Regions from separate parts of the Kitasatospora sp. NPDC051853 genome, predicted to be linked through region 4. Evidence: riboswitches for the same ligand, from Rfam matches in the RefSeq annotation. Region 4 holds a riboswitch; each other region holds the start of a gene.

Region 1 (7,333 bases), on a different contig from region 4:
CCGCGCCGGCCGGAAGGAGACCCCCACCGTGAGCAAGTCCGTGTTGCTGTCCACCTTCCAACCCGTCCCGCCGGTCGACTACACCCACGCCGAGGGCGCCTGGGTGCACACCGCCGACGGCGGCCGGCTGCTCGACGCGGCCAGCGGCCTGGTCTGCGTCAACATCGGGCACGCCCACCCGCACGTGCTGGAGGCGATGACCCGTCAGGCCGCCGTCGCCACCTACGCCTCGCCCGGCGCCCTGCGGCCGGCCCTGCAGGAGGAGCTGGCCGTCCGGCTCGGCGCCGCCGTGGGACGGGCCGGGGACGGCGTCAGCCTGGCCTGCTCGGGCACCGCCGCCGTCGAACTGGCCGTCAGCTACGCCAAGTCGATCCAGCGTGCCCGGGGCGAGACCGGCCGCCACCACGTCCTGACCGCCACCCTCGGCTACCACGGCAACAGCGCGCTGGCCCTCGGCCTCTCCGGCCACCGGCGCCGCCGCCCCGAGCCCGTCGACGCGCTGGGCCTCGGCCCCGCCTTCGACCCGCCCTACCCCGGCCACCACCGCGGCTGCCCGTACGGGCACTGCCGCGCCGAGTGCGTGTCGGCCGTGCGCGACGCCATCCTGGAGCGCGGCCCCGAGACCGTCGCGGCCGTCCTGGTCGAACCGGTCAACGGCACCACCGGCGGCGCCTACACGCCCCCGCCGGGCTACCTCTCCGCGCTGCGCCGGCTCTGCCACGAGCACGGCGTGCTGGTGATCCACGACGAGGTGCTCACCGGCCTCGGCCGGACCGGCCTGCCGCTCGGCGCCGACCACGACCCCGGCGGCGCCGCCGACCTCGTGGTGCTGGCCAAGGGCCTGTCCGCCGGGTACCTGCCGCTCTCGGCCGTCCTGGTCGACGAGGCGGGGACGGAGGCGCTGCGCTCCTCGGGGCGCCCGCTCCCGCTGATGGGCACCATGTCGGCCAGCCCGCTCCAGGCCGCCGTCGGCCTCGCGGTGCTCGATGTGCTCCAGGACCTCGGAGCACTCGAGGCCGGGGTGCTGCGTGGCGGCGAACTGACCTCCGCCGTCCGGAGGTTGGCAGACCTGCCGGCCGTGGTCCGGACCCGGGGGGTGGGGTACTTCCACGCGGTGGAGCTGGTGCCCGGCGGCCAACGGGCCGCACTGGCCCACGGCCGTGAGGCCGGGCTGCTGCTCTACCCGTTCAACGGCTTCAACCCGGACGGCAGCGGCGAAGGGGTCATCATCGCCCCGCCGCTGACCAGTACGTCCGAGGAGATCGGCTTCCTGGCGGAGGCGGCCCGCACGGCGCTGTCCCGCATCCCTGCGAGCGAGTGAGGCACCCCACCTGATGTCGTCCACCGAACCGCCCGAGCGGTACTGGGCCGACCGCCCGGTCCTGGTCACCGGGGCCGACGGCTTCGTCGGCTCGCACCTCACCGAGGCCCTGGTCGGCCTCGGCGCCCAGGTCACCGCCGTGGTCCGCCGGGTCTCCGGCACCCAGGTCACCAACCGCCTGCGCAACCTCCCCGCCCCCGCCGTCGCGGCCCTGCACCGCCTGGTCCACCTGGACCTGGCCGGCCCCTCGGCCGTCACGGTGCTCAGCGGACTGGAGGCCGCCACCTGGTTCCACCTGGCCGCCGACGCCTACGTCCCCGCCTCGCTGGAGCAGCCCGCCAGCGTGGTGCAGACCAACCTCGGCTCCACCCTCAACGTGCTGGAGGCCGCCCGGCTGAGCGGCCCCGAGCACCTGCTGGTGACCAGCTCCAGCGAGGTCTACGGCACCCAGCCCGACGCCATCACCGAACAGCACCCGCTGATGCCGGCCACCCCGTACGCCGCCTCCAAGGTGGCCTGCGACCGGCTCGCCTGGTCCTACCACCACACCTACGGCACGCCGCTGACCATCGTCCGGCCGTTCAACTGCTACGGCCCCCGGCACGTCTACGACGCGGTCCCGCTCTTCCTCGCCAAGGCCCTGCGCGGCGAGCCGATCACCATCAACGGCACCGGCGCGCAGACCCGCGACCTCACCTACGTGGCCGACACCGTCGAGGCCTTCCTCGCCCTCGGCCGGCTCCCCGGCACCGGCGAGGCCTACAACATCGGCACCGGGGTGGACCACAGCGTGACCGAAACCGCCCGCCTGGTGGTCGAACTCACGGGCTCCCGCAGCGAGGTCCGGTACGGTCCGCCCCGCCCCGGCGAGGTGATGAAGCTCCAGGCCGACCCGGCCAAGCTGACCCGCACCACCGGCTGGGCCGCCAAGTACGACCTCGCGGCCGGGCTGGCCGCCAACCTGGAGTGGATGCGCGAGAACGTGGAGCGGGTGTGGCCGACACGATCCTGATGGACGCCGGGGGCGTCATCTTCAACAACGTCACCGAGGAGACCGACTTCCTGGAGCGGCTGGCGGAGCGTCACCACGCGGACCCCGCACGGCTCCTGGCCGAGCTGGACGCCCGGGACGCCGCCTACGAGGTCGGCCGGGCCCACGTCCACGACGTGTTGACCGAGGCGCTGGTCGCGGCCGGGGCGCCGACCGGCCTGCGGGTGGACCCGCAGTGGCTGGACGCCCTCTACCGGGACTGCGTGGTCCCCCGTCCGGGTGCCTTCGCCGCCATCGCCGAACTCCGCCGCCACCGGCCCGACCTGCTGCTGGTACTGGCCAACAACGAGGCCGAGCACTGGGACGCCGTCAAGGACCGCGCCCACGGCCACCTGGGCAGGTTCGACGTGGTCGCCTCCTCCTGGCGGGTCGGGCGGGTCAAGCCCACGGCGGAGTTCTTCGCCGCGGTCGCCGAGCGCTGCGGCCGGACACTGGAGCGGGCCGTCCTGATCGACGACAACCCCGAAGTCACCGGCGCGGCCGGGCGCTTGGGAATCGGTACGCTGCTCGCGGACACACCGGAGGCCCTCGCTGCGGGGATCGCCCGGTTGCTGGAAGCACGTTCGGAGCAGAAAAGGTGAAATCGGCGTGACCGAGGTCGAGTTGAAGGTCCGGTTCGGGGTCGACGACAAGGAGCTGTCCGCACTGCACGAACGGGCTTTCAGCCCGGACGCCACGGACCTCCCGGACGGGGAGACCACCGTCACCCCGTGGGCCAGCCGCCTGGAGCGGCACAGCCTCACCTGGATCGGCGCCTTCGACTCCGACCGGCTGGTCGGCTTCGTGCACGCGGTGTGGGACGGCGGCAAGCACGCCTTCGTGCTGGACACCGCCGTCCACCCCGCGTACCAACGCCTGGGCATCGGCAAGCGCCTGGTGGACGAGGTCACCGAGGAGGCCTTCCGGGCCGGCTGCGACTGGGTGCACGTGGACTACGACCCCGAACACGTCGACTTCTACGAGGGCGCCTGCGGCTTCCGCGCCACCCCGGCCGGCCTGCGCTCCCGGCACTGGACGGCCTGAACCCCGGACCCGCCGGACCCGCCCCTGTGAGTTGCGCTACAGCGCCCCGAGCTGACTTGTCGGTACCGGGTCAGCTGCTTAGCCTGCTCCGAGTCGCCCGCTCCGCGCGGGCCCCTCCGGTGGGGCGCCGAATCCCGTCCACCCGCCGGCGGTCACTCGAGCACGGACACGGACGGGAGCGGGGGAACCAGGTCAGCCGCCTGCTGCCTCCGCCCGCGCACGTGCGTTCCGCGGTGGCCGCGGGCTCGGGGTGAAGCCGCGCCCACAGCCGGCCGGGCCGTACCTCCGGCCCGAACCCGACAGCTCACCTCGCAGGCGTCGCAGAGGACCTGTCCATGCGCTTTTCCGCCACACCTGTCAGGGTCGGCGCGGTGGCCGCAGCCGGCCTGCTCGCCATCCCGCTCCTGGTCAGCACCCAGGCGTCCGCCAGCGGCCCGACCGTGGTCGAGGACCGGATCACCCCGGCCCCGGCGGTCGCGGGCCCCTCGGTCACGGCCTCGCTCGCCGTGCACTCCTCGCGCTGCTTCACCGCGGACAGCCTCGGGGTCGCCGTCCGCGACGCGGCCGGCCGCCGACTGGACTTCCCGGGCGCGGCCCGCAACGTCCGGATCTGCCCGGGCGGGACCACCGTCACCACCGGCGCGCTGGACCTCCCGGCCGGTACCTACACGGAGTTCGGCCGCTGGCGTGGTCCGGACGGCCGCTGGCACAACCTCCCCGGGCACACGCTGACCGTCGGCCAGGCTCCGACGCCTACGCCGACTCCCACGCCGTCCCCGACGCCCACGCCCACGCCGACGCCGAGCCCGACTCCCACGCCGAGCCCGACGCCGACGCCCACGCCGTCCCCCACGGTCACGCCGTCCCCGACGCCCACGCCGACGCCCACGCCGAGCCCGAGTCCCACGCCGTCCCCGACGCCCACCGTGCCCGCCGGCATGCGCGCGCTGCCGGACCCCCTCTACGGGGTCACCGTCGACGACGTCTCCAAGCTCTCCGCCATCGTCGACGCCTCGCGCCACCTCGCCCGGACCCCGACCACCCGGATCGTCTTCGACGAGACCGAGGGCCCGAGCTCCTACACCGAGGCGGTCGACCAACTCCAGCCGGTCAGTTACCTGATGGGCGAGATCCTGGACTCGGAGTACGTCAAGAACTTCTCGGCCCAGGCCTACCACGACCGCGTCGCCCAGTACCTGAAGGCCTTCGGCGACAAGGTCGACCTCTGGGAGATCGGCAACGAGGTCAACGGCAACTGGCTGGGCAGCTACGCCGACGTCTCGACGAAGATCACCGATGCCTACCGGCAGGTCGAGGCGGCCGGCAAGCGCAGCGCGCTGACCCTCTACTACGACATCGGCTGCGGCAACGGCCCCTCCGAGCTCGACCCGCTGACCTTCACCAAGCAGTACGTGCCGGAGGACATGCGCAACGGCCTGGACTACGTGACGCTCAGCTACTACGAGGGCCAGTGCAACAACATCCGCCCCAGTGCGGCCACGTGGACCTCGTACTTCCAGCAGCTGCACGCCCTCTACCCGAACGCCAAGCTCGCCTTCGGTGAGATCGGCCTGCCCGACGCCGCGACCAGCGGCACCCAGGCGGCGGCCCAGTCGATGCTGACGTACTACTACGGCCTGAAGATCGACCTGCCGTACTACGTCGGCGGCCACTTCTGGTGGTACTACGCCGAGGACATGATCCCCTACAGCACCAAGCCGCTCTGGCAGACGCTCAACACGGCGCTCCAGGGCTGATCCCGACCACCCGTGGCCCGCTCCCCGTCGCCGGGGAGCGGGCCACGGGCATGAAGGGGCACGGCGGAGATTGGTGACAGATTGTCACAATTGAGCTAGGGTGGTCTGACCATTGGATCGGGAGAAGCGCACGGGGTCGATGCCGAACCGGCCGGTAGGGATGGGTTTTCAGCCCTCCGGCCCTGATGTCGGACGCTCTGTCAGGGGTACGGGCAGTTCGTTGCCCGGTACCACTCTCCGTGACCGATCGGAGGCGAGGAGGCCCCGCGCGCGGTGAGCCCTCGTCGAAAAGACGTGTAGTGACATGAGGAGCAGACATCCAGTCGGAACAGCGGTGCTCGCCGCCGTCTTCACCGCCGCGATAGCCATCCCGGCGAGGATCGACACGACGGCGACCGCCGCGAGCAATCCCGCGTGTACGACGTCGAACGTCCTGTCCCAGAGCAACTTCGAGATCGACGCCAACGGCAACCTGAAGGTCGACGACCAGGACTGCGTCGACTGGCTCCAGCGCAACGCGGCCAACACGGGGTGGGAGCTGCGGAACGGAGTCCTGGCGAAGGCGGACCTGGCGACCGGTGCGGGCGACGACTCGTTCGGCAAGGGCACCGCCGAGGACAACCCGAACCCCACGATCGTGGACGGTTCCATCCCGCCGAACAAGAGTGACCTGAAGCAGTTCGGCGTCTTCAAGGAGACCACCCCCAACGGCAAGTTCCTCGAACTGTTCTGGACCCGGGTGAACAACCCCCAGGGCACGACGAACATGGACTTCGAGCTGAACCAGAAGTTCTGCAACCCCGCGGCCGTGCCCACCAACTGCGCCGACAACGGCAAGGGCGTGACACCGAAGACACCGCTGCGGACCGCGGGCGACAAGCTGATCACCTACGACCTCTCCAAGGGCGGCACCGTACCGACCATCTCCATCCAGACCTGGACGGCGGCCGGAGCGTGGAGCCAGCCCCCGACGGTCATCAGCGGCGGCGCGAACGCCGACGCCCTGGGGACGGTCAACACCAGCACCATCCCGGCGGCGGAGACCGGAGGCCTCGGCAACCCCCAGCTGGACCCGTACACCTTCGGCGAGGCGGCCATCGACTTCGACGCCATCTTCCCGTCCGGCGGCAGCTGCACCACCTTCGGCTCCGCGTACCTGAAGTCCCGCTCCTCCGACTCCTTCAGCTCGGAGCTCAAGGACTTCGTCGCGCCGGAGCAGGTGCAGATCAGCAACTGCACCTCGCTGACCACCAACGCGGTGACCAACGTGAGCATCGGTGACAACATCTCCGACACCGCCACGCTCGCCGGGGCGGCCGCCACCGCGGGCGGAACCATCACCTTCCACCTGTACAGCGACGCGCTCTGCGCCACCGAGGTGAACACCGGCCTGCCGGCCGTCACCGTCAGCGGCCCCGGCGACTACGGCTCGGGCAACTTCAAGCCGGCCACCGCCGGCACGTACTACTGGACCGCGAGCTACAGCGGTGACAACAACAACTCCGCCGCCACCACGGCCTGCGGCGATCCCAACGAATCGAGCGTGATCAACCCGAAGGCACCCACCATCGCGACCCTGCTCTCGGCGTCGACGGCCACCACCGGTACGGCGGTCCACGACTCGGCCACCCTGAGCGGCGCGACCGCCACCGCGGGCGGCACGGTCACCTACACCGTCTTCACCGACGACAAGTGCTCGGCCGGCGCGCGTGACGCGGGCACCAAGCCCGTCACCAACGCCGTCGTCACCGACTCCGACGCCCTGACCTTCGCCACCCCCGGCACCTTCTACTGGCAGGCCGTCTACAGCGGTGACGTCAACAACCTGGGCGCCACCAGTGTCTGCACCACCGAGATCCTGGTCGTGACGGCGAGCACCAGCATCGCCACCACCCAGCAGGTCTTCCCGCAGGACAGCGCGACCGTGAGCTCCGCGAGCGGGACCCCGACCGGCAGCGTCACCTTCTCGCTGTACGGTCCGAACGACACCGACTGCAGCAAGGCCGCCGTCTACAGCCAGACGGTGACCCTCACCAACGGCAGCGCCACCACCACGAACTCGACGTTCGGCGTGGCGACGGCCAACGGTGACGTGTACCGCTGGAAGGTCGTCTACGGCGGCGACAGCAGCCACAACGGCTCCACCAGCGCCTGTGGAACGGAGAGCTTCACCCTGACCAT
Region 2 (7,333 bases), on a different contig from region 4:
GTTCGCGGTGGAGAACAAGATGCGCAACGACCGTGCGGTGCCGCCGGATTCGCGGCGGCGGGTGGTGGCGGGGCAGATCCTGAAGCTGCTCGCGGCGGAGGCGTCGGTGCCGGAGGTTCCGGAGGCGCCGCAGGTACCGGGGCAGGCCAAGGGCGAGGACGGAGCGGACGCTACCGAGGAGCGGACCGCCGGCGGTGGTCGGCCCGGCGGAGAATGAGCACCCGCCGGGTGCGGCCGTCCTCGGGGCGGGGGAAGCGGCGCACCTCGGTGCCGACCCGGTGCTGGCCGAGGCGGGCGCGGAGGGCCGGGAGGTGCGGGCAGGGCCGGGCCGTGCCGTCGTGCAGCGGGAAGACGCGGACCTCGCCGTCCGGGGCGGTGACCCGGACCAGTTCCAGCAGGGCCGTCAACTGCCGCTCGGGCGGGAAGAGTTCGGGGTAGGCGAAGAGCAGGTAGCCGCTCAGGCTGAGGGCGAAGGTGCCGTCCGCGAACGGGAGGCGGGGCAGGGCGGCGGCCACGTAGCGCTCGGGGTGGGCGGCGCGGTCGGCGGTGAAGAGGGCGTGGGCGCGGTCCCAGCTGCGCAGGTAACGGTCCGTCGGGCGGGCCCGGGAGGACGGGTAGAGCTCGGGGGCGGCGGCCATCCGGTCGGCCATCCGGGAACGGGCGGCCCGGGCCAGGGCGGCCAGTTGGGGCGGGGTGGCGGTGTAGACGGGGTCGGCGGCGATGACGGTGACGCCCAGGGTGCGGGCCTCGGCGGCGAGGCCGGCCGTGCCGCCGGGGCAGTCCAGGACGGGGCCGCGGAGGGCGGCGAGGGTGGAGCGGGTGAGGTCGAAGAGGGCGCAGTACTCGTCGAGGGGGCGGGAGGTGACGAGGGTGCTCATTCGATCATCGGAGCACGGGCGGCTTCAGGGTGCGCGGCAGTGCGTGCAACTGGCTGATGTGCCCCGATCTTGCGGTGGGACGTCTTCCGGTGCGCGCAGTTCCCCGCGCCCCCGGGGTGACCACTTCCTCGCGACCGGCTATCGGCACAGGGTGCGGATGGCGAGGCGGGAGACGTTGGTGAGGCCCCGGGTCAGGGGCGGGGTGAGGAAGACGAAGGCGAAGCCGAGGAAGGAGACGCCGAGGATCTGCCAGTTGGAGGTCAGGTAGTACTCGTGGTGGACGCCGGCGTCGGTGGTGAAGTCGTAGAGCTGGTAGCCCGGCCAGTCGGTGTAGCGGGCGAAGACCCACTGGTAGGTGGGGAAGGCGGCCAGGACCCAGCCGACGGTGAGGGTGACGACGGGCAGCACGAAGGCCAGGATCGACCAGGGCAGCATCAGGAACTGGTAGAGCGCGGCCCGCCAGCCGAGGCCGTCGGCCAGCCGGGCGCTGACGGCGCCCCAGAAGCCGGGGCGGCTCCTGCGGACCGGCCCGGGGTCGCCGACCTCGGTGTCGAGCAGGGTGCGGGCCCGGTGGCGCTCCAGGGCGGCGAAGCCGCGGCCGGTGGTGGTGAGGGCGGCCAGGACGGGGAGGCCGAGGACGGTGACCAGCAGGCCGAGGCCGGCCGAGAAGAGCGCCACCGTGAAGGCGAAGCCGAGGACCGCGAGCGGGAAGGCGGTGAGCAGGAAGCCCAGTTCGCGGTAGGGGGCGGCGGTGAACGGCGCCCGCCAGAAGCCGGGTCGGGCGGGGCCCTCCGTCCGTCCGCCGTACTGCGCCGGGTAGGGGTGGGTCTGACTGGTCATCACGGGCTCCTCGTCCGCCTCCGGCCGCTCCGGGCTCACCGTCCTACGGTCGCAGTGGAGGGCGGGGCGGGGGAATGAGGTCCACCGGTGCGTGGGGGGTGGGGTTCTCCCTACCCCCGGGCGGGAGCGGGGCCGGGCCACTCGTCGTCGAGGAGGGAGTACTGGTCGGAGTCGCACCAGCGGCCGCCGACCCTCAGGTCGCGGCGGATGCGGCCCTCCAGGCGGAAGCCGGCCCGCAGGAGCAGCCGGGCGGAGGCGGTGTTGGCGGGATCGACCCGGGCGGCCAGGCGGGCGAGGCCGAGGGTGTCGAAGGCCAGGGCGCAGAGCAGGTCGGTGACCTCGCCGCCGTGGCCGCGGCCCCAGGTGTCGCGGCGCAGCGCGTAGCCGATCGAGGCGGCGTGGGCGGACTCGACGGTGAGGACGGCGCTGCCGATCAGCGGGGCGCTCTCCGGTGGGCCGTCGGCGTGGCGGGTGACGGCCAGTCGGTAGCCGGTGCGGGGGTGTTCCTCGGCGAGGTCGAGGGCGAGCCCGAGCTGGTCGGCACAGGTGTCGAGGTCGGCCGGTTCGAAGGCGAGGTACCGAACGGTCTCGGGGTCGCCGTAGACGGCGTGCAGGGCGGCCGCCTCCTCGGGCGTGCCGTGCAGTTCGCGCAGCGCGAGCCGGGGGCCGGTGAGCCGGACGGGGTCCATGGAGCACGACCCTACGCGGACGGCGTCCCGGCGTCCCGACGGTCCGTCACCGGATACCGTACGAGGGTGAACCACGAGGACCTCCTGCTCAGCCCCCGCACCCGCGCCGACGACCTGCTCGACTGGGCCGCCGAAGAGGGGCGGCCGCCGGTGCCGGAGCCCGCGCTGCGCACCGTGCTCACCCTGCTGGAGCTGGGCGACGGCCGGATGCACGACGGCTTCCCGGAGCTGACCTCCGCGGTGCTGGAGCAGCTGCTCTACGAGCGGCTCTACCTGTACGTCCAGCCGGAGTCCGAGCCGGAGGCGTACGGCAGGGCGGTGGAGCTGCTGATCGACCACCAGCGGGCCACCAAGCGGCTGAACGCCAAGCGGCAGGAGAAGCTGCACGCGGAGGCGGAGTGGCAGGGCGAGCTGCTCTGCGGGCTGCTGCGCCAGCCGCACCTGGTGACCTGGCCCCGGCTGTACGCGCTGCTGCTGCGGGCGGACGGGGTGGACACGGCGGACGAGGGCGCGGTGCGGGGCTGGCTGGACGGGTTCCGGGAGCTGACGCCGGATCAGCGGGCCGAGGCGTTCGGGGCCCTGGCCGGGCTGGACGAGGTGGACTCGGACGGCGGCTGGGGGCCGACCCGGGTGATCTCGGTCGGGATGGCGACGGACGGGGCGCGGATGCTGCTGGAGAACCGGCTGATGCAGCGCTCCTACCGGAACCTGGCGGGGCTGAACGCGCTCGGGCTGCCGATGCCGGAGGAGCTCTCGGGGGACTTCGACGCCTTCGAGGCGGCGGTGGCCGAGGAGGCGCTGCGGCTGTGCGGCGAGTGGACGGTGCCGGGGCTGGCGGCGCTGCTGGTGCACGAGTACCCGGACCTGGCGCCGGAGCCGGGGCACGAGGAGATCGACGCCTACCTGGCGGCCCAGGGGTACGAGGCGGAGGAGCAGGACTGACGGACCGGGCCCGCGGCCGGGGAGGCGGCGGGCCCGACGGGGTGTCAGGGGTTGAGGCCGTGGGCCTGGAGCCAGGTCAGGGGGTCGACCGGGGTGGCGCCGGCGGGGCGGACCTCCAGGTGGAGGTGGGGGCCGGTGACGTTGCCGGTGGCGCCGACCTTGCCGAGCACGGTGCCGGGGGCGACCTGGCCGGAGGCGACGGTGATCGAGGAGAGGTGGCAGTACCAGAGCTCGGTGCCGTCGGGGAGGGTCTGGATCACCCGGTAGCCGTAGGCGCCGGACCAGCCGGCCGAGCTGACGGTGCCTCCGGTGACGGCGGCCACGGGGGTGCCGGTGGCGGCGGCGAAGTCCAGGCCGGTGTGCAGGTGGGACCAGTAGGAGCCGGACTGCCCGTAGTGCGCGGTCAGCTGGTAGCCGCTGGTGGGGAGGGTGAAGGCGCCCTGCGCGGCCTGCTCCGCGGCGGCCTCGGCGGCGGCCTGCTCCTGGGCCTGGGCGGTGCGCTTGGCCTCGGCCTCCTGGGCAGCGGCCAGCCGGGCGGTCTCCTCGGCGGAGGTGCGCTGGCCGTCGGCCTGCTGCTGGATGCGGGCGGCGAGGGCCAGCCCGGGGTCGGCGGAGAGCGGGCGCTCCCCGGCGGTGCGGTCCGCGTCGGCCTGGTCGGCGGCGGCGACGGCGGGCGGGGTGGCGGGAGCGGCGGCGGCCGGGGCGGCCGCGGCGAAGCCGGTGGCGCCGAGCGAGGCGGCCATCGCGGTGACGCCGAGCAGCGGGCCGGAGGAGCGGGTCTGACGGGGCATCCGGTGCCGGGCGGCCTCCTGCGGGAGGGGGTGGTCGAGCAGCTGGGTGGTGCCGCTGCCGTCCTGCCGGGGGTGTGCCTGGGTGTGCGTCGACGCCACGGAGGCGCGCTCCTTTCCTTCCTTCGCGCCTACCGGGTTAGCTGACGGGTTCGGAGCAGGAAGGTCTCCTACGGCCGGGTGGGGCCCGGCCGATTCACCCCAAGGAACGTGGTTCCCCGGCTCCCTGGCCCGCCCGTGGGAGGGCCGTGGGATTAGGCGACGGCGCACGGTGCCGTTCGGGTACGGCGTTGCCGACCGCGCTGCGTTATCAAACGTTAATCCTAGGAGCCCATGATTCCAAGCGGCTTGAGTGGTGCAGTCCATCTCTTTCTGACGCGCCGTGACCCGGGCCCGCCGGGCCGGGTACTCAGCCCGCCGCACGGGCCCGGGTTGAGCACCCGTACTCAGGTGGGGGGCAAGGGAGTTGGCCATCCTGGGAGCATGACCGCAGCCACCCAGCCCCGGACCACCAACGCCTACTACGCCCAGGCCGTGCTCTCCTTCGCGCTGGCCACCGCCGCCCTCGCCCTCGGGGTGCTCTACCTGCCGGTGAACGCCTGGATGCGGGCATTCCTCGCGGTCGGCCTGCTCTGGGAGATCACCTCGGCATTCACCCTCGCCAAGGTGATCCGGGACCGCCAGGAGGAGGGGGAGATCACCACCCGGGTCGACCAGGCGCGACTGGAGAAGCTCCTGGCCGAGCACGACCCGTTCCGGGTGGACGCCCCCTGACCCCCTCCTGAGCCGCCGTCAGCCCTTGGCGCGCTTGGCCGCGAAGGTCTCGCCGGCCGAGGACCAGTTCTCGGCCGGGATCTCCTCGATCGCCACCCAGATGTTCTCCGGGCTCACGCCGGTGATCCGGGCGTAGGTCGCGGTGAGCTCGCGGGCGATCTCGGCCCGCTGCCCCTCGCTCCGGCCGGACAGCTGCTTGACGTTGATGAACGGCATGACGCCCCTTCCGCGTTCGGACTCCTGCGCTCCGCACGCTAGCACCGCCGCACCCATTGACGGCTAAGGCTATTAGCCTTAGCTTTGAGGCATGGCGACGCAGACGCACCCCGAGACCCGGTACCTCGACCTCCCCGGCGGCCGGCTGGCCTACGACGACACCCCCGGCACCGGCCTGCCGGTGGTCCTGCTCCCCGGCATGCTCGACTCCCGCACCGTCTACCGGTACCTGCGCCCGCTGCTGGCCGCCGCCGGGCACCGGGTGATCACCCTGGACCTGCGCGGCTTCGGCGAGTCCTCGATCGACTGGGACGACTACTCCCCCGCCGCCCTGGCCGGCGACGTGCTGGCCCTGCTCGACCACCTCGGCGTCGAGCGCGCCGCGCTGGCCGGGAACTCCTACACCGGGGCCACCGTGGTCAGGGCCGCCGCCGAGGCGCCCGGGCGGATCGCCGGGATCGCCCTGATCGACGCCATCATCGAGAACCTGCCGCCGACCGCCGCCCAGCGCGCCCTGCTCAAGGTGCTCGGCCTGGCCGTGGTGCACCTCCCCGCCGTCTGGGGCCTCTACCTGGACAAGGCCTACCCGGGCGCCAGGCCCGCCGACTTCGCCGCGTACAAGGCCGCCTCGGTCGCCGCCCTGCGCACCCCCGGCCGCAAGCGGGCCACCCGGGGCTACGTCGCCGGCGACCCCTCCCCCGCGGGCTGGACGGCGGAGGTGCGCTGCCCCGCCCTGGTCCTGATGGGCAGCCGGGACCCGGACTTCCCGGCCCCGGAGGTGGTGGCCGACCGGCAGGCGGCCGCGCTGACGGCCCGTAAGGTGATGATCGACGGTGCCGGGCACTACCCGATGGCGGAGTTCCCGCAGGCCACCGCCGACGCCCTGCTCCCCTTCCTGCACGAGGTCAGCTGATGCCCAGGGTCGGACTCACCCCCGCCGGCGTGGTGGACCACGCCGTGGAGCTGATCGACGGTCAGGGCCCGGACGCCCTCACCCTCGCCTCGGTGGCCGCCCGCGCGGGCGTCGCCACCCCCTCGCTCTACAAGCACGTCCCCGGCGGCCTGGCCGAACTGCGCCGCCTGGTCGCCGTCCGGGTCACCGAGGAGCTGGCCGAGCGGCTGGACGCGGCGGTCCGCGGGCTGGACCGGGACACCGCCGCCACCGCCCTGCTGGGCGCCTACCTGGACTACGCCGACCAGTACCCGCGCCGGTACGCCGCCCTCCCGCAGGCACCGCAGGACGACCCCGAACTGACCGCCGCCGCGGGCCGCCTGGTCGGCGTGATCCTCACCGTCCTGGACGGCTACGGGCTGGCCGGCGAGGAGGCGGTGCACGCCGCCCGCGCGGTCCGTTCGACGGCGCACGGCTTCGCCTCGCTGACCGCCGCCGGGGCGTTCCGGCTGAGCGCGGAACTGACGGTGACTCGGGACCGTCTGATCCGGGTAGTGGTCGAGGGGCTGCGGAACTGGCCGGCGGCGGGTTAGATACCAGTTCACCGGAACGGTATCCGTTCGGGTGGTTTTCGATACCGAACCGTCGCCGTGGCCGGGTGACACTGACAGCCTTCCGGTACGTACCCGTACCGACGCACCAGCCCGAAGGACGTGCGCATGACGCAGACCACGCCCGCCGCCCGGCCCGCCACCGGGCTGGTCCCCGCGCAGCGCACCCCCGCCGCCGGCCCCGGCCGCACCCCGGCCGCCGCCCCCGCCGTCTCCACCGCGCGCCGCCTGCTGGCGATCGCGCTCGGCGTCCGTTCGCGGCGCAGCGTCCCGGCCCGTCCGCAGGAGTCCTACGGCGAGTGCGACGGGCAGTAGGGGGCAGCGGGCGAGGCCCGCGGTAGGCCCGTCGGCGCAGGCCGACGGGTGCCCCTCGGGGTTCCTGCCTAGAGTGGGCTGACGGAAGGTCAGCCACCGGCGGAGGTCAGGTGCCCGCAGTCACCACGATGGCCCGGCAGCTCTCCGACCGGCTGCGGCGCGGGCCCGGCGGCCGCTGGGCCAGCCAGCTCCTGGACGGGGACCCGTCCGCCGAGAAGGCCGCGCTCGGCCTGCTCTCGGTGCTCGCACTGCTGCTCGCGCTGCTCGCCGTCGCCTTCCCCACCGGCTGCCCGCCCTCCGCGCTGGTGCTGCCGGTGATCCTCGGCGGCTTCCTGCTCCACACCCGCCGTCAGCTCGCCCTGCTGGTGCCGGTGGTGCTCGGCCTGGG
Region 3 (7,333 bases), on a different contig from region 4:
TTCTGTAAGGTGGAGACTAGTTTCCGCGATACAGAATTTCAACGGTTTGTTGAGGTAGATCGCCGGGACTCTACTCCTCCTCCACAGCAGAAGGGAACGCCGGTGGCCACCACCCCCGCAGCAGCACCGTCCGGGGCCGAGCGAGCCGGCGGCGGCGTCCAGTCCGTCGAGCGCGCCTTCCAGCTGCTCGAAGCACTCGCCGACTCCGGCGGCATCGCGACCCTGAGCGAGCTCTCCGGCAGCTCCGGCCTGCCGATGCCGACCATCCACCGCCTGATCCGTACCCTCGTGCAGCAGGGCTATGTCCGCCAGGACACCGCCCGCCGCTACACCCTCGGCCCGCGGCTGATCCGCCTGGGCGAGACCTCCGGCCGCCTGCTCGGCAGCTGGGCCCGCCCGTACCTGGCCGAGCTGATGGAGGCCACCGGCGAGACCGCCAACCTGGCGGTGCTGGAGGGCGGCGAGGTGGTCTACGTCGGGCAGGTGCAGTCCCGCCGTTCGATGCGGATGTTCACCGAGGTCGGCCGCCGGGTGCAGCCGCACTGCACCGGCGTGGGCAAGGCCCTGCTGGCCCAGCTGGACGAGCCCGAGGCCCGCGCGGTGCTCGGCACCCAGCCGCTCCAGTCGCACACCCCGTACACCGTCACCGACCCGGACGAGCTCTTCGCCCAGCTGGCCCACGCCCGGGCCTCGGGCTACGTGGTGGACGACCAGGAGCAGGAGATCGGCGTGCGCTGCATCGCCGTCGCCGTCCCCGGCGCGCCCACCCCGACCGCCCTCTCGGTCTCCGGCCCGGAGGCCCGCATCCGGGCCCTGGAGGCGCAGGACGGGGAGAGCTCACTGGTCCCCGTGATGCGGCAGATCGCGGCCCGACTCGGTCAGGTCCTGGCCCCCTGACGTCAGGTCAGGGACGCCCGGCCTCAGTCCGTTTCGAGGTCGGGCGGCCCGACCTGGGCCGCCGTCAGCTGGAAGACCGTCAGCTCCGGCTCGACGCCCACCTCGCGGAACAGCCGGGGTGCGGCGGCCAGCTTCGGATCCGCCCGGACGGCCTCCAGCGAGGCCTTGTCCCGCCACAGGCTCTGCACCCGCCATCGGCCACCCGGCCCTCGCAGCAGCTCCGTCCTGATCAACCCCCGGGGCAGCTCACCCGCCACCAACTCCCGGTAGGACGTCACCAGTTGGGCCTCCCTGTCGGGGCCGACCACCCCGGAGACCTCACTCAACACCTGTCCGGACACCGTCCTCACCTCCGCCTCTCTTCCACGCTACGCCGATACATTCTGTGCAGGGAGTGAGACGGAGAGCGAACGGAGTGGACCATGGGTGGACGCGCGGGTGGACGGAAGCTGACGGCCGTACTGGCCGGGGCGGCGGCGCTGGTGCTGGGGGCGACCACCCCCGCGAACGCCGCCCCTTCGCACTCCGACCTGGAGGTGGTCCGGATCGACGCGGACCCGGCCCCGCCCGGCGGCACCACCAGCGCGCACGGCTTCGTCGCCAACCGGGGGCCCGACCGGACCGCCTCCCCGTTCCGGGTGACGATCACGCTGCCCGCCGGTTTCACCTTCGAGAGCCCGACCTTCCCGGCGGACTGCCGGGCCACGGCCGGCCACCACGTCCTGACCTGCACCTTCCCGGCCGGGCTGGCCCCGCTCCGGACCGCCACCGCGATCGCCCCGGTCCGGGTGGACGCGGACCTGCCCCCCGGCACGCAGGCCGAGGGGCAGGTCAGGGTGTACAGCGCGGACGACACGGACGGCACGAACAACTCCACGCCGTTCACGCTGTCCGTGAGCTGACTCAGCGGTAGACCCGCACCCAGTCCGCGGCGAAGTCGATCGGCGCGGTGCCGGACGGCCCCGGGTGGTACTTCCCGGCACCCACCGAGAGGTTGAGGATCAGGTAGGCGGACCAGCTGGACCCGACGCCCTGGTTGTCGGAGAAGACCTTGACGCCGTTCACGTACCAGTCGACGGAGTTCGCGCCGTAGTACGTGCCGATGGTGACCCACTTGTCGTGGCCGACGGCCGAGGCGTCGGTGTGGTACTTCTGGCCGGACCTGACGTGGTTGGTCAGCTCCAGCAGCGCGGCGTTGTCCGGGTGGTACTCGAAGGTGTCGATCTCCCCGTTGCCGTCCTTCCAGGTCCACAGCGCCGGCCAGGCACCCGCCTCGGAGGGCAGCTTGACCCGGGCCTCGGCGTAGTCGCCGGTGCGCACCTGGAAGCCCTGCGAGGAGTACTCGGTGGTGAGCAGCCCGGTGTCCCAGGCCTGCCTGCCGTTCTCCAGGGTGTGCGCGGAGGGCTTGGCGGTGAAGGTGGCCACACCGTTCGCGACCGAGACGCCGGACGGGTTCAGCCAGTCCAGCTTGTTGTCGTCGGGGTTGTGGTTGCCGTAACGGTAGCTGCTGCTGCGGTCGTTGACCCACTTGCTGCCGAGCGCGACGGGCGCGTCGAACTCCTCCGACCAGGTCAGCGCCTTGCCCGGCACGGGCGAACCACCCGGCGCCGGGGTCGGCGTGGGGGTGGGCGTCGGGGTCGGCGTGGGCGTCGGGGTCGGCGTCGGGGTCGGCGTGGGAGTGGGGGTGGGCGTCGGCGTGGGGGTCGGGGTCACCGAGCCACCGCCGACGGTCAGCTGACGGGACGGCAGGTTGTGCCAGCCCCCGTTCTGGTCCTGCCAGAAGCCGAACTGGGTGTACGTCCCGGCCGGCAGTGCCCGGGCACCGCTGGTGAAGGTCACCCCGCCCGGGCAGATCCGCACGTTGCTCGCGTTGCCGGGGAAGTCGAGGTTGCGGCCGGCGGCGTCCCGGACGCCGACGCCGAGGGTCTTGGCGGTGAAGCAGTAACCCGAGTGCACGGTCAGGCTGGCCCGGGCGGCGACGTCGGCCGACATCGCGGTCGGGCTGAGCCGGTCCTGGGTGACGTAGGTGACGGCCTCGGCCTGGCCGGCCAACGGGGCGGCGGCGATCAGCGGGACGGCCACCAGGGCGGCCGCGCCGAGGCGTGCCGGAGTGACGGAGATGCGCATGGGCAGGAGTCCTCTTCCGACGCCTGCGAGGTGAGCTGTCGGGTTCGGGCGTGAGGAAACGCCCGGCCGCCCGTGAGCGGCTTCACCCCGAGTGCCCCTGCGCCGAGTGGGCGGGCAGGGGTCACGTACTGACCTGGTTCCCCCGCTCCTGCCCGTACTCGATGTGGTCGAGTGACCGTCGACGGGCAGGCAGGACTCGGCGCCCCGCCGACGGGTGTCCGCAGCTACACGAACTCCATGCAGGCTAGGCAGCTCCCCCGCCCCGCGACAACGAGACCTCCCTCACACGCCCCTCGGACATGCGGAAGGGTTGCCCGCCGATCGTTCGGCGGGCAACCCTTCCGTACTCGTGGCCGGACGATCAGTCGGCCAGCAGTCGGGCGATCCCCCCGATCGTGGGGGACAGCTCCGGCCGGTCGATCCCTGCTCCCTCCAGATGGATCAGGATCCGAGGGCCGGGCGCGTTCACGGACCGTCCGGCCGTGAACGCGTCGACGCACGCCGCGAGGATCCGGTGCGTCCGGACCTCGGCCTCCGCTGCCGCGAGGTGCCGTGCCGGTTCCTCCCACGGAACGACCGGCGTGGCGATGACGACCGGCGGAGCACCGTCACCCCGGTGGTTGACCAGGAGCTGTGCCGAACCGGGTATCGGTACTCCCCCGTAACGCTCGTGCGCCAGCGGGGAACTGAGGATCACGGCGTCGCAGTCGAAGCCGGTATCGGCCACCGAACCCACCCTGAAGTCCAGCCCCGCCCGATCGCCGAGCGCCTCACGGCAGACCTCGACCGTGTGCGTGCCCGCGGCCGCGACGACGTACTCCATCAGCACTCCGGAAGGGTCGGTATGTCGATGCTCATGCTCGTCATGATCGCAGGGCGGCGGACCAGCCCCAGTTCGTCGTTGTTCAGCGCCGCACCGCCGTCGACGGTCAGTTCGGTGAACCGGCTGTCGTCGGGGGTGCAGATCGCCCGCTCCACATCCTGCGCGTACAGAGCACGAACAGTGGGGGGAATTCCGGCGGGATCGCTTTTCAGCCGAGCCAGGCGGCGACCTGGGTGGCGGCGGCCGGGGCCCAGCCGAGTTCGAGGTGGTTCAGGTCGGTGAACAGTTTCGTGCCGCCGACCGTTCGGATGCCGGTGGTGTCCAGGGCGCTGGCGGTGAGGACGATGCCGTCGCTCGGGCCGCGGTTCTCGTTGAGCAGGCCGGGGAGGTCGGCGGAGCCGCCGGCCAGCAGGTAGGCGGGGACGGCGGCGGGGGTGCCCGCGGCGTGCAGCGGGGCGATCAGCGAGCCCGCGTCGATCGCGGCCTGGATGCCCTGGCCGGAGGTGTAGTAGCCCTGGCCGCCGTAGTAGGTGGTCCACCAGTCCTGGGTGAGCTGGTCCACGCCGTACCTCCCGTCCCAGCGGGCGAGCAGTTGGCGCTGGCCGGGGAAGCAGTCGGAGCCGTTGACCGGCAGCACGCCCAGGCAGGGCTGGGAGGTGTAGGTGCCGTAGCAGGTCATCCAGAGGTGCGGGGAGGGCGCGTTGGCCGTGCCGCCGCAGGCGGGCCAGGTGGCCAGCGAGAAGCTCCAGCCGTGCGCGTAGACGTAGTCGAGGCCGCCGTTCGGACCGCCGAGGGTGACCAGGCGGCGGACGTCGCCGGGGTAGGCCCGCCCCCAGGACGGCCGGACCGAGGAGACCCAACTCCGGGCCGCCACCTCGCCCTTGCTCCAGGACACCAGGTCGACCTGCGCCACCCCGAGGCGGTCCCGGATCACCGCGATCGCGTCGCCGACGGCCTGTGCCTGCATCAGGTTGTCACCGTGCTTGTGGGCGAAGCCGATCGCGAAGACCCGGTGGCCGGCGGCGGCCAGCTGCTGCGCCAGGCCGGTCGAAGGACAGCTCGCCGCACCGCAGTTGCCGCTCTCGGCGGGGTTCGCCCAGGCCCGGTCCGCGTTGTCGTTGGCCCCGTGCACCAGCAGCACGGCGGACTTGGCGCCGCCGTCCCAGCCGGAGGCGGAGTAGAGCAGGAAGCGGGCCGAGGAGGGGCGCTTCACCCCGCCGAAGTACGTGACCCGGGCGCCGTCCTGGTCACCGCGGCCGTCGGCGGGGAACTGCTCGGCGCGGAAGCCGGTGGTGGTGTCGTACCAACGCTCCACCTTGGCCCAGCCGTTGCCGGGGGCGGTGTACGTCGCCTCCAGTCTCAGGTACGCGGGGGTCGCGGCGACCGCCGGACCGAGTCCCAGCGCCAGTGCGGCGCAGCTGAGCAGCAGGACGAGGACACGTCTCACGGCGGTCTCCAGCGGGTGGGGGGAATGCGGCCCGGCCACCGTAGGGCCGACCGTACCGCGCCCCCATGTGACGGTCACACATCCGGCACGTCCGCCGCATGGCGTCAATCCACAAGTAACCTGCGTTCATGGGGAGTTACTTGCGAGTGAAGTGTTTCCACAGCGCTTCCTCCGGGACCTGACAAGCCCTCAGACTGAAGGACATGCGAATCACTCTACGCGCGTTGAAGACCCGTGCCGCCTCCGTCGCCGCCGTCGGTCTGCTCACCCTCGCCCCCACCGCCGTGTTCGCCACCGACGCCTCCGCCGCCGTCAGCGGGAGCATCTGCTACACCGCCCTCCCGCCCGAGGGCCGCACCACCGTCAAGCTGATCGACCAGGGCGGTCCGTTCCCGTACAGCCAGGACGGCACCGTCTTCCAGAACCGCGAGGGCGTCCTGCCCCAGCAGACCACCGGCTACTACCACGAGTACACCGTGAAGACGCCGGGCTCCTCGACCCGCGGCGCCCGCCGCATCGTCACCGGCAGGGTCTACCACGAGGACTACTACACCGCGGACCACTACGCGACCTTCCGCAAGGTCAACTTCGGCTGCTGACACGGACGTTCGCGCCACGGCCGTCCGCCCCACTTCCCCGGGGGCGGACGGCCGCGCGTCACCTGCGGCGCGGGTACCGGGCCAGGACCGGACCGACCAGCCCGGCGAGCCCGTCCACGTGACGACGCCCGCGGGCCCAGCAGAGCAACCCCATCGCGGTGTACCCGTCCACCGTCCCGCCGGCCACCACTACGGCATCGGCAGCGGCGGCGGCGGCGACCGGATCCAGGCCCTCCAGCAGACGGCGGACCAGCAGTCCCTCACCGTGCTCCGCCTCGATCGGCCAGGTCAGCCGGCCCAGCCAGGCGAGGAGCAGCCGGGCCCGTTCGCCACCGTCCGGATGCTCGGCGGCGAGGACCGCCCGCAGCCGGGAGACCTCCTCCTCGGGGAGCTTCCCGGCCTCGATGCCGGAGACCCCCGTCAAGTACGGCCGCAGGCACGGCGGCACCCGCCGTGCGGCCAACAGGCGCGACCCGCTCGCCCCGGAGCCCGCCTGCCGGTACTGCGGACGCCCCTCCCGAAGGCCCAGCGGTCCGACCAGCTCGCCGACGAAGTGCGTCAGCCAGCCCCCGAGGCCGTGCCGCGCCAGCAGCATCCCCAGGCCGAGCGGGTCGCCGATCGTCAGGTCGTCGCCGAACCTGGACCGCTCCCAGGAGATCCGGTCGGTCCCGTGCACGCTCGCCCGGCCCAACCCCTCGCCGTCGGCGCCGCGCAGACCGAGCGTCAGGCCGCCGTGGCACCGGCAGATGCCGTCGTCGAACCGGCCGGCCGTGGTGAGCCTCCGCAGCTCCGCGAGCTCCACCGGATCCTCGATCACGGCGAGCAACTCCCGCTCCGGCGCATCGACCTCCGACCCTTCGCCCCCCGTCAGCACCCACACCTCCGCCACCTGCGGCCACACCTCGGCCCACCACCCCCGCACCGACGCGTTCACGGCAGCTCCCGCGCCATGAAGACGTCCACCGGGTCCTCGGCCTCGACGGTGAACCCGTGGCGCTCGTAGAGCCGTTGGGCCGGGCTGCCCTGCAGGACGTTCAGGCGGACCGGAGTACGGGTACGGTCGCAGCGCTCCAGGAGCCGCCGCAGCACGCCCGAACCGATGCCGGCCCCCTGGTGGTGCGGGTCCAGGTAGAAGTGCTCCAGCCAGTGGCAGTCCTCGGCCGGGCGCAGGGCCACGCAGCCGGCGAACGCGCCGTCCACCTCGACCACCCAGGTGTGGTCCGGGTCGAATCCGTCGCGGAGCCGCTGCCGGACCCGCTGCGGGTCGTACCGGCCGAGCCGTTCCAGATCCGGCCGCAACACCGTCGCGCGCAGCTCGGCCACCGCCTCGACGTCCGACACCGACGCCTGCCGAAGGCTCCAGTCCACCATGATCGGCACGCTATCGCGGCGGCATCGCCCGCCGGAAGCCGGACCTGACGTCGGGCCTTTACGGGGGAT
Region 4 (7,333 bases):
GGGTCCATCGACTCCAGGCAGAGCAGCTGCGCCATGATGTCGTTGGCCGAGACGTCGTCCACCTGGGAGCCGAGGAAGATGATGCGCTCCTCGAACAGCTTGGCGTACGGGTCGTACTCGCGGATGCCCTGCGAGGTGCGCTCGACGAAGCGCGGGACGATGTAACGGCCCTCGGCCCGGGGGGCGGTGAGCTCGGTGCGCGCGGTGTGCATGGGGGTTCTGTCCTCCGAAGCGTGACGGTCGGTTGGGTCTGCTGCCGGTGCCGGATCAGGCGCCGGTGCCGCCGCCGCCGGGAACGTCCGCGGCGCTGTGCATGATCGAGTCGATCAGGCCGTACTCCTTGGCCTCCTCCGGGGTGAACCAACGGTCCCGGTCGGAGTCCGCGGTGACCCGCTCGAAGGACTGGCCGCTGTGCTGCGCGATCAGCTCGGACATCCGCTTCTTGGTGCGGAGCAGCTGCTCGGCCTGGATCCGGATGTCGGTGGCCGAGCCGCCGAGGCCGGCGGAGGGCTGGTGCATCAGGATGTTGGCGTTCGGCAGCGAGAAGCGCTTGCCCTTGGCACCGGCCGTCAGCAGGAACTGGCCCATCGAGGCGGCCATGCCCATCGCGATGGTGACCACGTCGTTCTTGATGTACTGCATGGTGTCGTAGATCGCCATGCCCGCCGTGATCGAACCGCCGGGCGAGTTGATGTACAGGTAGATGTCCTTCTCCGGGTCCGCGGCCAGGAGGAGGAGCTGGGCGGTGATCTTGTTGGCGATGTCGTCGTCGACCTGCTGGCCGAGGAAGATGATGCGCTCGTTGAGCAGCCGGTTGTAGACCTGGTCGCCCAGGCCGCCGAGCACGTCACCAGCGGCGGCGTGCGGCGCCATCAGGCCAGGCATCTGCATCTGCGGGAACGTCACTTAGCCACCTGCTCAGTCGAATTGTCGCTGTCTATGGACCCTAACGCGCAGGCCCCGCCTCGGAATCCCCCGCGCGGAACTGTTCGCTGTGAGCGCAGGGTCCGGAAGCGGTTACGGGAACGGCCCGGACGCCCCCGAGGGGGTGTCCGGGCCGCTCTCTGACCGTGGGTCAGACCGTGGTGCGGGAAGTACCGTCAGGCTCAGGCCTCGGTGGTCTCCGCCGACTCCTCGGTCTCCTCGTCGTCCTCGAAGGAGACGACCTCACCGTTGGTGTCGGTGACCTTGGCCTGCTCGACGACCAGGGCCAGCGCCTTGCCGCGGGCGACCTCGCCGACCAGCAGCGGGACCTGGTTGGCCTGGACGACCTGCTGGGCGAACTGGTCCGGGGTCATGCCGGAGCCGGCCGCGCGGCGGACCAGGTGCTCGGTGAGCTCGTCCTGGTTGACGCCCAGCTTCTCCTTGTCGACGATCTCGTCGAGCACGAACTGGGTCTTGATGCCCTTCTTGGCCTGCTCCTCGGTCTCCTTGGCGTAGTCCTCGAGGGACTTGTCCTGGGTGGCGAGGTAGGTCTCGAGGGTGAGGCCCATCGGCTCGAGCTGGTGGTGCTCGAGGTTGTGCTTGCGGGTCTCGACCTCGTCCTTGAGGAGCTTCTCCGGGTACTCCATGTCGACCAGCTTCAGCAGCTCGTCGAGCACCCGCTCCTGGGCCTGGGTGGCCTGGTCGAACTCACGCATGCGCTCCAGGCGCTTGCGGGAGTCGGCCTTCAGGTCCTCCAGGGTGTCGAACTCGCTCGCCAGCTGCGCGAACTCGTCGTCCAGCTCCGGGAGTTCCTTCTCCTGGACGGCGGTGACGGTGACGGTCACCTCGGAGCTCTTGCCGGCCTGGGTGCCGCCCTTGAGCTCGGTGGTGAAGGTCTTGGTCTCGCCGGCCGACAGGCCGACGACGGCCTCGTCGATGCCGTCCAGCAGGCGGCCGGAGCCGATCTCGTAGCTCACGCCGGTGGCGGTGCCGTCCTCCGGCACCTCACCGTCGACCTTGGCCTCCAGGTCGACGACCACGACGTCGCCCTCGGCGGCGGCGCGCTCGACGTCCTTGACGGACGAGAAGCGCTCGCGCAGCTGCTCCAGGGACTTCTCCACGTCGGCGTCCTCGACCACGATCGGGTCGACGGTCACCTCGATGCCGGCGAAGTCGGGCAGGGTGATCTCCGGACGGACGTCGACCTCGGCGACGAAGGTGAGGTCACCGCCGTCGGCCAGGTTCTCGACACCCTGGATGTCGGTGATCTCGGGCTGGCCGAGGACCTCGATCTTGCCCTCGTCGACGGCCTGCGTGTAGAAGCGCGGCAGCGCGTCGTTGACGGCCTCCTCCAGAACGGCGGCGCGGCCGAAGCGCTGGTCGATGACCTTCGCCGGGATCTTGCCCTTGCGGAAGCCCGGGACAGAGACCTGCGAGTTGATCTTCTTGTAGGCCGCGTCGAGGCTCGGCTTGAGCTCCTCGAAAGGCACCTCGACGGTGAGTCGAACCCGGGTCGGGTTCAGAGTCTCGACGGCGCTCTTCACGGTTGGGTCTCCTATGGGCTTGCGGTCAGGTTGTCTCCGCCGTGACCGGCCGGCGGGCCGGGCGGTGCGGGCGAGACGGGCGATGGGCGGTTGGAGCTGCATCTCCCGTACAAGGGGGTGGACGGTGAGCTTGACTCCTCGCCCTCGGGCGGTTGACCTGCACGGATCTGCACAGGGACTACCGCCAGCCGCCCATCCTACCGGTAGCACGAAAGGCGGACGCCAGGGTGCTGCCACACGGATGACGGGGGCCCGCGCAGGAACCCCCGGACGGCCCCGGGACGCCAACAGGGCCCCGCCTTCGGACGAGACCCTGCCGCACTGTCGGGGTGGCCGGATTCGAACCGACGGCCTTCCGCTCCCAAAGCGGACGCGCTACCAAACTGCGCCACACCCCGTGGTGCCGAGAGGAAGCGTACACGCCACCCCACACCCCCCACGGCCGTTCGCACGGGCGGCCGTTGACCACCCGACGGGTGCTCCCGACGTGCCGAAGCGTCAAAGTGGTGTGCGAGCAGCCGATCCGACCAGGTACGCTGACCCTGTCCTCGGGACCGCTGCACGCGGCCGCGGGGCGTCCCGTGCGGGTGTAGCTCAATGGTAGAGCCCCAGTCTTCCAAACTGGTCACGCGAGTTCGATTCTCGTCACCCGCTCCACAAAGGCTCCGGCCCCCGGTCACTGACCGGGGGCCGGAGCCTTTTTGACGTCGTCTCAGTCGGTTCAGACGTTGACGCCGTGGGCGCGCAGGTAGGCGACCGGGTCGATGTCGGAGCCGTAGGACGAGCCGGTGCGGACCTCGAAGTGCAGGTGCGGGCCGGTCACGTTGCCGGTGGCACCGGAGAGGCCGATCTGCTGGCCGGCCGAGACGGTCTGGCCGGCCGAGACGCCGATCGAGGAGAGGTGGGCGTACTCGGAGTACTTGCCGTCCGCGTGGCGGATGACGACCTCGTTGCCGTAGGAGCCGCCGTTGCCGGCCTTGACCACGGTGCCGGAGGTGATGGCCTTCACGCTGGTGCCGGTGGAGGCGCGGAAGTCCACACCGGTGTGGTAGCCGCTGGACCAGGAGGAGCCGGAGGCGTGGTACGCGGTGGAGGTGCCGCCGGGGACCGGGGCCACGTAACCGCCGGAGGCGACGGTGGTGGAGGTCTCGGCCTTGGGAGCGGCGGCCTTCGGGGCGGCGGCCTTCGGGGCGGCGGCCTTGGGAGCCGCGGCCTGCGGGGCGGCGGCCTTGGGGGTGGCGGCCTGCGGGGCCGGGGTGGAGGCCTTGGAGCGCGAGGCCTTGGTGCTGTCGGCCGACTCGGCGGCCTTCGGCTGCTGCTGCGGGGCCGGGGCCTGCTGCGGCGCCGGGGCGGCCACGGCGGCCTTGCCCGCGAGGGAGAGGTTCTGGCCCGGGTAGATCAGGTTCGGGTTGCCGCCGATGACGGTCCGGTTGTCCTGGTAGAGCTTCTCCCAGCCGCCCTCGACCTGCTGGACGGAGGCGATCTTCGAGAGGGTGTCACCGCTGACCACCTGGTAGGCCTTGGCCTCGGCGGCCGGGGCGGCTGCCGGAGCCGCGGCGGGCGCGGCGGCCGGGGCGGACTCGGCCACCACGGCGGTGACGGCGGCGGCGGCCTCGGGGGCGACGGCCGGGGTGTGGTTCTGGTGCGCGCTGGCGGCGCTGACCGGGACGGCGAACGCGGCGCCGACCACACCGGTGGCGACCGCGATGCGGGTCAGACGGGACAGCTGGACACGACGGTGCTTGCCCATGGGGCTGGTCCTCTCCGACGCCTGTGAGGTGAGCTGTCGGGTTCGGGCTGGAGATGCCCGGCCGCTGACGCGGCTTCACCCCTAGCCGCACCGGCGTACCGGTACGGCGACTTACCTGTGGGTCCCCCACTCCTGCCGTGGCTGTGCTGGTTCGAGGCTCCGGACGGCGGCAGGACTCGGCGTTCCGCCCGGTGGGCCCGTCCGGTCGATCCGCCGGACTGGATCCGCAGCTAAGCCCATCGCCCCCGGAGCTGGCAACCCCCGGTTGAACGATCAACCAGGATCGGGCGGGACCAAAGTCACTCCGGGCTCGGGACTTCCGCCTTTTGCGGCCATGATCGCTGACCCTGGGCCGATCCTCCGCATACACAGGGTGCCGAATGCGACGGTCCGGATACGCCCCTGCGCGCTCCGTCGGCAGGCGCCGTGACACCGGTCACGCCGGGCCGATACGCTCGCCGTTCGAGGTTCCCGTTCGAGAACAGAGCGCCGCCGTCCGGGCGGCACCGAGGAGATCCGCCCGTGCCCCACGAGGAGCGGCTGGCCGTCATCCGACGCGGCGTGGTCCGCGAGATGGCCCGGTTGGGCCTGGAGTTCACCGTGGACGGTGCGGTGGTCCGGGGGCCCGGCACCACCGCCGTGGCGGTCCGCGACCACGCCGAGCGGGGCACCACCGGGCACGTGGACCTCGGCTACGTCCTCCAGCTCGGCCGGGGCGACGGCCCGGTGGTCTGGGACTGCGCGGCCGGCTTCGGTGGCGACGACGCCGAGCAGCTCGACAACGCGGTGATGATCTGGGCCGGCACCACCGCCACCGCCGTGCTCCAACTGCTCGACGGCGGGCACGCGTTCAGCACGCCGGAGTTCCCGGGCTGGCGGGTGGTGCAGAGCCCGGCGGCCACCTTCGGCACCGGTTCGGAGCTGCTCGCCGACTGGCTCGCGGAGCAGCACTCCTCCCCCGCCCTGGCCGCCGCCGTCCTGCCGGAGCTGCTGCCCGGGCAGGTGAACGGCGTGAAGCTGTTCTTCGGCGGCAAGGCCGGCCACGACGTGGCCGAGGTGCGGGTGAACGGCCGGGTCAGCAGCGCGGCCTCGCGGGCACTGCGCGCACAGGACTGGCCGCGCGGCGAACGGCTCTGCTGGGCGCGGCTGTTCCTGGTGTTCGCGCCCGAGCCCGAAGCACTGCCGGAGCGCGCGGCGGCGCCCGCACCACCACGGCGCGGACTCGCGCGCTGGTGGCGGGGGCGGCGCTGACCCGCCGTCAGGCGGGCCGCCGGGGCAGCCCGGCCACCGAGGTCAGCCGGCCACCGAGGAGATGGTCTTGGCGAGCTGGCTGAGGAACTCCTGGATCGGCCCGGCCGCGGTGGACTGGCTCAGCATGAAGCCGAACAGCGCGGCGATGATGGCATGACTGGTCTTCAACTGCTTGTTGCGGATGAAGATCACGCAGATGATGCCGAACAGGACCAGGGCTGAGACGGAGAAGGCCACCCGGACTCACTTCCTCTTTCTACGTAGCGAGTTTCGTGGCGGGCCCAATCCCCCGAGCAATCCCCCGGACCCCCCGAGAACCGACCGTCCCACCCGGACTCAGTGTGGTCGTTCGTGCGGACTGCGTAAAGGACTTGCCGTGAGCAGGCCCCGAAGATCCTGCGATGTGAGACGAATTTCCGCCGACCGAGACGATAGCCGAGCAGGCCTGACGGTCCGTCGGCAGGGCCGCCCCAACTGGCAGTTGACGGCTCCGGCCGGTCCTAGATCCACTTTCCGGACTATGCCCCAGGAATGGCCGAAGATCGGCGTTCGGACTTGACAGTCGGTCAGCCCCGCCAGAGCAGCAGGACCGCGCGGTCGTCGTTGACGTCCTTGGCCACCGACTCGATGAGCTTCACCGCCGAGCCGCGGCCGCCGAGTTGGGCGAACGGGGCGCCCCCGACCAGCCGGTCCGCCTCGCCCATCAGCCGGTCCATGCCCTCGGTCAGGTCGCGGCCGGGCACCTCGACCATGCCGTCGGTGCAGAGCATCAGCACGTCGCCGCGGTCCAGCCGGCCGCGCACGCCCTCGAACTTGGCGCCGTCGTACACCCCGAGCAGTCCGCCCTCGGGGGCCTCCATCACGTCCCAGCGGCCGGTGCCCGCGTGCCGCTGCATGCCCGGCAGGTGGCCGGCCGAGAGCAGCTCGTACTCGCCGGTGTCCAGGTCGAGCACCAGGTGGACGGCGGTGGCGAAGCCCTCGTCCCAGTCCTGCCGGAGCAGGTAGCCGTTGGCCGCCGGGAGGAACTCGTGCGCCGGGAGCGAGCCCAGCAGGCCGCCGAACGCGCCGGAGAGCAACAGGGCGCGCGAGCCCGCGTCCATGCCCTTGCCGGAGACGTCCGCCAGCACCACCTCCAGCACCCGGCGGCCCGGCCCGGTGCGGGCCGCCACCACGAAGTCCCCGGAGAAGGACTGGCCGCCGGCCGGGCGCAGCGCCATGTCCGCCGACCAGCCCTCGGGCAGCGGGGGCACCCGGCTCTGCACCCGCAGCCGCTCGCGCAGGTCGAACAGCATCGAGCCGCCGCCCCGCCACGGCACGCCGACCCGGCTGCGGAACTGGGCCAGCAGCAGACCGGCCACCCCGACCGCGCCGACCACCAGCGCGGCACCGGGGGTCACGCCGAAGACGTAGGTGTCCGGGTGGTCGCTGGCCACCCGCTCCCCGGTGTGGATCAGCGACTCGGTGGAGAGCCCCAGCGCGGCGGCCGCGTAGAGCAGCACCAGGGTGCCCGGCCGCAGCAGCAGCGCCCCGGCCAGGATCGGCAGCACCAGCGCGGTGGGCGGGGCCCAGGCCGGGATCAGCACGTTGAGCAGCACCAGCAGCGGGACGGCGGCGAACAGCACCCCGAAGGCCAGCCAGTCGGCGGCGTCCCCGCGGAAGTGGTCCACGGCGGTCCGGCGCAGCACTCGGCGGGCCCGGTACAGCCTGCCGCGCAACCGGGCCGTCCACGGGCCGTCGGCCGCCGCTGCGGCCTGGCCCGTGCCAGTCGTCCGGGGCTCGGAGCCCGGCGTGCTGCCAGCCATGGGCCTTGACCTTATCCACCGGCACCGGGTGCCGTCGACGGGTGGGGCGGCGCCGGGCGCGT

What was found. Region 4 has a riboswitch for cyclic di-AMP ahead of ACIA8O_RS08815 (peptidoglycan DD-metalloendopeptidase family protein). Riboswitches for the same ligand answer to the same signal wherever they lie in the genome.
Region 1: another riboswitch for cyclic di-AMP. It lies ahead of ACIA8O_RS01495 (hypothetical protein); the one in region 4 lies ahead of ACIA8O_RS08815 (peptidoglycan DD-metalloendopeptidase family protein).
Region 2: another riboswitch for cyclic di-AMP. It lies ahead of ACIA8O_RS09150 (M23 family metallopeptidase); the one in region 4 lies ahead of ACIA8O_RS08815 (peptidoglycan DD-metalloendopeptidase family protein).
Region 3: another riboswitch for cyclic di-AMP. It lies ahead of ACIA8O_RS14725 (hypothetical protein); the one in region 4 lies ahead of ACIA8O_RS08815 (peptidoglycan DD-metalloendopeptidase family protein).

What each region holds. Positions count from the first base shown of each region.
Region 1 is NZ_JBITBY010000001.1:314,244-321,576, forward strand. It holds gene ACIA8O_RS01475 (aspartate aminotransferase family protein) at 29-1,321, shown strand; gene ACIA8O_RS01480 (dTDP-glucose 4,6-dehydratase) at 1,335-2,333, shown strand; gene ACIA8O_RS01485 (HAD family hydrolase) at 2,315-2,953, shown strand; gene ACIA8O_RS01490 (GNAT family N-acetyltransferase) at 2,961-3,395, shown strand; cyclic di-AMP (ydaO/yuaA leader) riboswitch at 3,596-3,728, shown strand; gene ACIA8O_RS01495 (hypothetical protein) at 3,767-5,152, shown strand; gene ACIA8O_RS01500 (hypothetical protein) at 5,487-7,333, shown strand, end outside.
Region 2 is NZ_JBITBY010000003.1:19,887-27,219, forward strand. It holds gene ACIA8O_RS09125 (hypothetical protein) at 1-217, shown strand, start outside; gene ACIA8O_RS09130 (class I SAM-dependent methyltransferase) at 171-878, opposite strand; gene ACIA8O_RS09135 (sensor domain-containing protein) at 1,017-1,718, opposite strand; gene ACIA8O_RS09140 (GNAT family N-acetyltransferase) at 1,829-2,407, opposite strand; gene ACIA8O_RS09145 (hypothetical protein) at 2,474-3,349, shown strand; gene ACIA8O_RS09150 (M23 family metallopeptidase) at 3,394-4,239, opposite strand; cyclic di-AMP (ydaO/yuaA leader) riboswitch at 4,252-4,408, opposite strand; gene ACIA8O_RS09155 (YiaA/YiaB family inner membrane protein) at 4,621-4,911, shown strand; gene ACIA8O_RS09160 (4-oxalocrotonate tautomerase family protein) at 4,930-5,127, opposite strand; gene ACIA8O_RS09165 (alpha/beta fold hydrolase) at 5,219-6,040, shown strand; gene ACIA8O_RS09170 (TetR/AcrR family transcriptional regulator) at 6,040-6,612, shown strand; gene ACIA8O_RS09175 (hypothetical protein) at 6,739-6,945, shown strand; gene ACIA8O_RS09180 (PP2C family protein-serine/threonine phosphatase) at 7,056-7,333, shown strand, end outside.
Region 3 is NZ_JBITBY010000004.1:531,781-539,113, reverse strand. It holds gene ACIA8O_RS14740 (IclR family transcriptional regulator) at 103-897, shown strand; gene ACIA8O_RS14735 (hypothetical protein) at 921-1,238, opposite strand; gene ACIA8O_RS14730 (hypothetical protein) at 1,320-1,799, shown strand; gene ACIA8O_RS14725 (hypothetical protein) at 1,801-3,024, opposite strand; cyclic di-AMP (ydaO/yuaA leader) riboswitch at 3,031-3,198, opposite strand; gene ACIA8O_RS14720 (hypothetical protein) at 3,386-3,847, opposite strand; gene ACIA8O_RS14715 (hypothetical protein) at 3,847-4,002, opposite strand; gene ACIA8O_RS14710 (esterase/lipase family protein) at 4,056-5,294, opposite strand; gene ACIA8O_RS14705 (ribonuclease domain-containing protein) at 5,498-5,893, shown strand; gene ACIA8O_RS14700 (hypothetical protein) at 5,952-6,827, opposite strand; gene ACIA8O_RS14695 (GNAT family N-acetyltransferase) at 6,824-7,264, opposite strand.
Region 4 is NZ_JBITBY010000002.1:900,376-907,708, forward strand. It holds gene ACIA8O_RS08790 (ATP-dependent Clp protease proteolytic subunit) at 1-212, opposite strand, end outside; gene ACIA8O_RS08795 (ATP-dependent Clp protease proteolytic subunit) at 268-885, opposite strand; gene tig (trigger factor) at 1,107-2,468, opposite strand; tRNA gene ACIA8O_RS08805 (tRNA-Pro) at 2,793-2,866, opposite strand; tRNA gene ACIA8O_RS08810 (tRNA-Gly) at 3,052-3,125, shown strand; gene ACIA8O_RS08815 (peptidoglycan DD-metalloendopeptidase family protein) at 3,190-4,218, opposite strand; cyclic di-AMP (ydaO/yuaA leader) riboswitch at 4,224-4,377, opposite strand; gene ACIA8O_RS08820 (DUF6348 family protein) at 4,741-5,469, shown strand; gene ACIA8O_RS08825 (hypothetical protein) at 5,512-5,706, opposite strand; gene ACIA8O_RS08830 (PP2C family protein-serine/threonine phosphatase) at 6,036-7,271, opposite strand.